2 regions of the Streptomyces sp. NPDC048290 genome follow, and region 2 is predicted to be linked to the other one. Evidence: riboswitches for the same ligand, from Rfam matches in the RefSeq annotation. Region 2 holds a riboswitch; the other holds the start of a gene.

Region 1 (3,399 bases), on a different contig from region 2:
TCAGCCCCGTCGACACGATGCCGGTCGCCATGACGGCGGACCCGGCTGCCGGTGGACGCTGCGCCCACCAGGCGCGGAGGGATGTGGTGCCGGACATGGGGCGATGGTAAGGAGCGCGCCGCCGGGGAACGTGGGGGCGCGCACGGCGACCGAGGGAAAGTCCGGCGATCGGTACATTCCGCGCGAAGGGTTACCTTTCCGTTGACCCGTTGACCCGTTGACCCGTTGACCTCGAAGGGGCGCGTGCCTCTCCGCACGCGCCCCCGGCGCGCGGACGTCCCTAGGGACGGTTCACTACCGCGCGCCCCCACGCCCGTCCCGGATCTCCGGGACGTCAGGCGGGCCGTACCACGCTGTGGATGGACGACTCGCCGTCGTAGAAGATCGACTCCTCGCGGACGTAGGCGCCCGGCTTGGGGGCGTGGATCATCTTGCCGTTGCCGATGTAGAGGCCGACATGGGTGACGTCGTCGTAGAAGAAGACGAGGTCGCCGGGGCGGGCGGCGGAGACGGTGACCGTGGTGCCCGCCTTGACCTGGTCGTAGGTGACGCGCGGGAGGGTGACGCCCGCGGCCTTCCAGGCGGCCTGGGTGAGGCCGGAGCAGTCGTAGGAGCCGGGTCCGGTGGCGCCCCATACGTACGGCTTGCCGATCTGGGCGCGGGCGAACGCGATGGCCTTCTCGGCCTTGGTGGAGTAGGCCGGGTCCGTGGCCGACGGGTCCGAGCCGGTGCCGGTGCCGGTGGAGCCGGAACCGGAGTCCGCCGAGCCCGCCGAGCCCGCGGAGCCGCTCTGCTCCTCGGTCTGCTGCCGGGCGGCCTCCTCCTGGCGCCGCTCCTCCTCGGCTTGCTGCTGCCGGGCCAGTTCCTCGGCCTTGCGCTCGGCCTCTGCCTGCTTGCGCCGTTCGATCTCGGCGAGCCGGGCCTTCTCCTGCGCGGTCAGATCGGAGAGCAGTTCCCGCGCGTTCGCCAGCTTGCGCTGGACGGTCGCCTTGGCCGTCCTGAGGTCGTCCTGGGTGTCGGTGAGGGTCTCCAGGCTCTTCCCAGCCTCCCGGCGCTTGTCCATGGTGTCGGACTGCTGGGCGAAGTAGTCGTCGACCGCGGTCTTCTGGCGCTCGGTGAGCCGCCCCATCAGCTGGGTCTGGTCGAAGTAGTCCTGTGGCGAGTCGGCCAGCAGCAGGCTCGCGGTGCTGGGGGCGGCGGCCCCGGTGCGGTACTGGGCGGCGGCGTAGGAACCCAGTTCCTCCCGCGCGTCGTTCAGTTTCTGGGCGCGCCGGGCGACGTCGTCCATCAGGGTGTCGACCTGCTTGCGCTGCTTGGTGGTCTTCTCTTTCGCCGCGTTGTATTTCTCCGTCGCCGACTCGGCCTGGCGGTAGAGGTCGTCGACCTTCTTCTCGACCTCCTCCAGGCTCGGCTTGTCGTCCGCGGGAGCGGCGTCGGCCGTCTGGGAGAGCAGGGCGACGGAGGTGAGGGCCGCGGTGGCGAGGGCGGGTGTGCGTATTCCGGCCACGCGCGGGCCCGAGGGGCGGTACTTGCGGTGCGACGCCAAAGGAGGCGACTCCTTCCATGGGCCGCCTACCGGGTTAGCTGTCGGGTTCGGGCGGGTGCTTCGGAAGGGTTGCCCTACGGTCCGCTCCTGCAAGGAAGTCGGGACCGATTCACCCCAGATGTCGGTGGGTCCCCGGCTCCGGCCGCCGCGAGGGCTCGCCGGACTCGGCGGAGGCCGGACGGCCCGGCGAGGTTCGCCGGTGGGGGTCGTTCGGCCTGTCGGGAACGGTAGCCAACTGCTGTGGCGCCTGTGAAGGTTGGTGGGCGATATGCCCGATACATTTTCGTGACCTTTCCGTCCGGCGGTCGTTACGGTGTCCGCCGCACCCCCTCCCACCCCGCCCTGCTCAAGATCCGCCACCCTGTGTGACCACCGGAAAGGGCGGGGCGGGCGCGGGATCTGTCCGGGACGGCCACGGGTTGTCAGTGGGGCGGCCTAGACTCGGAGAGCGATGAGCAGCCTCTTTGACGACAGCTTCCTGGCGGACCTCCGGACCCCTCGCGGGCACGAGGAGGAACCCCCGCCTCCGCCCGAGGACGATCACGTACCGGAGCCGGTTCCGGACGATCTGTTCGGCGGGAAGTTCGACACGCCCCCGAGCCGGGACGCGTTCTACCGGGACGGCGCCCCCCGCCCCGCCCTCGACCCGGCCGCGCTGCTGGACGGGCTCAACGAGAACCAGCGCGCGGCGGTCGTCCACGCGGACACCCCGCTGCTCATCGTGGCCGGCGCGGGCTCCGGCAAGACCCGGGTGCTCACCCACCGCATCGCCTATCTGCTCGCCGAGCGCGGTGTCCACCCCGGCCAGATCCTCGCGATCACCTTCACCAACAAGGCCGCCGGTGAGATGAAGGAGCGCGTGGAGCAGCTCGTCGGCCCCCGCGCGCACGCGATGTGGGTGATGACGTTCCACAGCGCCTGTGTCCGCATCCTGCGCCGCGAGTCCAAGAAGCTCGGCTTCACCTCGTCGTTCTCCATCTACGACGCCGCCGACTCCAAGCGCCTGATGGCCCTGGTCTGCCGCGACCTGGACCTCGACCCCAAGCGCTACCCGCCCAAGTCCTTCAGCGCCAAGATCAGCAACCTCAAGAACGAACTGATCGACGAGGAGGACTTCGCCGCCCAGGCGACCGACGGCTTCGAGAAGACCCTCGCCCAGGCCTACGCGCTCTACCAGTCCCGGCTGCGCGAGGCCAACGCGCTCGACTTCGACGACCTCATCATGACGACGGTCAACCTGCTGCGCGCGTTCCCCGATGTCGCCGAGCACTACCGCCGCCGCTTCCGGCATGTCCTGGTGGACGAGTACCAGGACACCAACCACGCCCAGTACGCCCTGGTCCGCGCACTCGTCGGCACGGGCGCGCACGACGAGGACGTACCGCCCCGCGAGGACGACCTCCGGCCCGCCGAGCTGTGCGTGGTGGGCGACGCCGACCAGTCGATCTACGCCTTCCGGGGCGCCACCATCCGCAACATCCTCCAGTTCGAGGAGGACTACCCGGACGCGACGACGATCCTGCTGGAGCAGAACTACCGCTCCACCCAGACGATCCTGTCCGCCGCCAACGCGGTCATCGAGCGCAATGAGTCCCGCCGCCCCAAGAACCTGTGGACCAACGCGGGCGCGGGCGCGCGCATCACCGGCTATGTCGCCGACACCGAGCACGACGAGGCACAGTTCGTCGCCGACGAGATAGACCGTCTCACGGACGCCGGTGACGCCAAGGCCGGTGATGTGGCCGTCTTCTACCGGACCAACGCCCAGTCCCGGGTCTTCGAAGAGGTCTTCATCCGCGTCGGCCTGCCCTACAAGGTCGTCGGCGGCGTCCGCTTCTACGAGCGCAAGGAGG
Region 2 (3,399 bases):
GATCAGCCTCGAAGTGCCGGTCTCCCGGCTGCCGAAGGCCCTCGGACTGCTCGCCGACGCCCTGCGCGCGCCCGCGTTCGCCGACAGCGAGGTCGAGCGCCTGGTGCGCAACCGGCTCGACGAGATCCCGCACGAGCTGGCCAACCCCTCGCGGCGCGCCGCCAAGGAGCTGTCCAAGGAGCTGTTCCCGGCGACCTCGCGCATGTCGCGCCCCCGCCAGGGCACCGAGGAGTCGGTGGCCGGCATCGACTCCCCGGCCGTACGCGCCTTCTACGAGAAGCACGTCCGCCCGGCCACCGGCACCGTCGTGGTCGTCGGCGACCTGACCGGCGTCGACGTGGACGCGCTCCTCGGCGACACGCTGGGCGCGTGGACGGGCTCCTCGGCCGCGCCCCGGCCCGTGCCGCCGATCAGCGCCGACGACACCGGACGGGTCGTCATCGTGGACCGGCCCGGCGCCGTCCAGACGCAGCTGCTGCTGGGCCGCGTGGGCTCCGACCGGCACGACCGCGTGTGGCCCGCCCAGGTGCTCGGCACGTACTGCCTGGGTGGCACGCTCACCTCACGCCTGGACCGCGTCCTGCGCGAGGAGAAGGGCTACACGTACGGCGTCCGCGCGTTCGGCCAGGTCCTCAGGTCCGGGCCGGACGGAGCCGGGGCGTCCATGCTGGCCATCAGCGGGTCCGTCGACACGCCGAACACCGGCCCGGCGCTGGACGACCTGTGGAAGGTGCTGCGCACGCTGGCCGCGGAAGGGCTCACCGACGCCGAGCGGGACACCGCCGTACAGAACCTCGTCGGCGTGGCGCCGCTCAAGTACGAGACCGCGGCGGCCGTCGCGAGCACCCTCGCCGATCAGGTCGAGCAGCACCTGCCGGACGACTACCAGGCGAGCCTGTACCAGCGGCTGTCCGACACGGGCACGGTCGAGGCCACCGCGGCCGTCGTCAACGCGTTCCCGGTGGACCGGTTGGTGACGATCCTGGTCGGCGACGCGGCGCAGATCAAGGCACCCGTGGAGGCGCTCGGCATCGGCACCGTCACGGTCGTGGCCGCGGAATAGCACGGCGCACCCACCCGCGCGGGGCCCTGGTGAACACCGCGTCACCAGGGCCCCCTGATGTCCGGATTGCGGCGGAGGCTGCCTGTCTGCCCTGTGGCGTGCGCTACAAAAACCCCGATCCGTTTGGGGATTGAAAGCCGGCCGCTTAGCGTCATCCGGGCTGTCCGTCAGGCAGTGCGCCGCGACCGCGGCACCGGACAGTCATCGCCGAGTCCCCGTACGGCGCGAGCCAGGGGAGCCGGGGACCCAAGTCCCCTGGGGTGAATCGGCCTCCCGCGCGTGCGGGGAGCCGTAGGAGACCTTCCTGCTCCGAACCCGTCAGCTAACCCGGTAGGCGAGAGGGAAGGAAAGGACCAGCCACTCCATGGCGTTCACGCGCGCCACCGGGAAGCACCGGCGTCCCAGCCGCACCCACCGCACCACCGCCCACGCGGCGGGCGTCGCGGCACTCACCACCACCGGAGTCGTCGGCACGCTGGCGGCCCCGGCACTCGCCGCCGAACCGGCCCCCGAGCAGACCGGGCTCACCCCCGTCGTCAGCGTCGGTGAGGACGTCGCCGACCAGATAGACGCCCAGGCCGCCGCCCAGATGGAGGCCGCGCGGCAGAAGGCCGCGGACGCCGCCCGCAAGAAGGCCGCCGAGGAGGCGCGCCAGCGGGCCGCGGAGGAGGCCGAGAAGCAGCGCGAGGCGGAGGAGCGCGCCGCCCGCGAGGCCGAGCGCGAGCGCCTCAACACCTTCGTCTCGCCGATCCCCGGCTCCTACGTCTCCACCAGCTACCAGGCGGGCGGCGCCGCCTGGTCCTCCGGCAGCCACACCGGCATCGACTTCCACGCCTCCTCCGGCACCTCCGTCCACGCGGTCGGGTACGGCACCGTCGTGGAGGCCGGATGGGGCGGCGCGTACGGCAATCAAGTCGTGATCAAGATGGTTGACGGCACGTACACCCAATACGGACACCTGACGTCCATCGGCGTGTCGGCGGGGCAGGCGGTCACGCCGGGACAGCAGATCGGACTGTCCGGGGCCACCGGCAACGTCACCGGGGCACACCTCCACTTCGAGGCCCGCACCAGCCCCGAGTACGGCTCCGACCTGGACCCGGTCGCCTACCTCCGCGCCCACGGCGTCGGCATCTGACCTTCCCCGCCCCTCAGGCGATACCCCTCCCACCGACCTGCCCCGGCCCACGGCCGGGGCATTCGTCGTTTCCGGCGCACGCTGTCCAAAAAATATCCATGGAATGCGACCCCCCGTCGGAAATTCCCGCCGTTTGCAATAGAGTCATTGTTCTGACGTCAATCGGAGACGTTTCACGGGGATTAAGGCGGAGGTCGCTCATGCGTATTCCGGCGCACTCGGTGTGCACGGCGATCCGGGACGACATCATCGCCGGTGTCTACGAACGCGGCAGCCGGCTCACCGAGGAAGTCCTCGCCCGCCGCTACGGCGTCTCGCGCGTCCCCGTCCGCGAGGCGCTGCGCACCCTGGAGGCCGAGGGCTTCGTGGTGACCCGGCGGCACGCGGGCGCGTGCGTCGCCGAACCCACCGAGCAGGAGGCGGCCGACCTGCTGGAGATGCGGGTGCTGCTGGAGCCGCTCGCCGCCTCCCGGGCCGCCCAGCGGCGGACGGAGGCCCATCTGAAGGTGTTGCGCGGCCTCGTCCGGCTCGGTCAGGAGCGGGCCCGCCGGGGCAGCAGCGACGACCTGCGCTCCCTGGGAAGCTGGTTCCACGAGACGCTCGCCCAGGCGTCCGGCAGCCCCTCCCTGGTCTCCATGCTGACCCAGCTCCGCCACAAGACCGCCTGGATGTACGCGGTCGGGGCGCCGTCCGCGCCGGTCGAGTCCTGGTCCGAGCACGGGGCCGTCGTGGACGCGGTCGTCCGTGGCGACGCGGACCGTGCGCGGACGCTCACCGCGCTGCACGCCGAGCGCGCCACGTCGGCGTTCCGGCTGCGCTTCAGCGGCGGGGGCGCGGAGCGTGTGAGGACTTCGCAACATGCCGTAAACATGTCGGGCCAGCGGCTTTAACAAAAGCGCCGTATACAAAGATGGGGTTATTTGGAGGGTGTGAATTCCGGCTGCCCTTTTCCGGTGTGGTGCGTGATTCTTCTCGTACGGTACCGGTGTATTTCGGTGCGTCCGTGCCCGTGTGGGTCGCCGAAGTGCTTCGGTGTGCGCCCGGCGGACAATTGGGTGTGAGTCTTAGGGGAAACGGGCGTGGGAATGCGGCGTGGGGGCGTCGGGTGTGTTTTGGCGCGCGGGGCGGTCGCGGTGTCTCCTGCGCGTACCCGCGTCCGGGGGGAGGGGCTCGGCGGGTTCCGCGCGGGCCCGCGTCC

What was found. Region 2 has a riboswitch for cyclic di-AMP ahead of AB0D49_RS01765 (M23 family metallopeptidase). Riboswitches for the same ligand answer to the same signal wherever they lie in the genome.
Region 1: it holds a riboswitch for cyclic di-AMP, as region 2 does, so the genes downstream of both, AB0D49_RS03070 (NlpC/P60 family protein) here and AB0D49_RS01765 (M23 family metallopeptidase) in region 2, are expected to answer to the same signal.

What each region holds. Positions count from the first base shown of each region.
Region 1 covers NZ_JBEZLM010000002.1:175,289-178,687, forward strand. Annotated here, with positions in the region: gene AB0D49_RS03065 (tellurite resistance/C4-dicarboxylate transporter family protein) at 1-97, opposite strand, end outside; gene AB0D49_RS03070 (NlpC/P60 family protein) at 335-1,546, opposite strand; cyclic di-AMP (ydaO/yuaA leader) riboswitch at 1,554-1,726, opposite strand; gene pcrA (DNA helicase PcrA) at 1,998-3,399, shown strand, end outside.
Region 2 covers NZ_JBEZLM010000001.1:492,275-495,673, reverse strand. Annotated here, with positions in the region: gene AB0D49_RS01770 (pitrilysin family protein) at 1-1,063, shown strand, start outside; cyclic di-AMP (ydaO/yuaA leader) riboswitch at 1,259-1,415, shown strand; gene AB0D49_RS01765 (M23 family metallopeptidase) at 1,428-2,201, shown strand; gene AB0D49_RS01760 (GntR family transcriptional regulator) at 2,402-3,091, shown strand.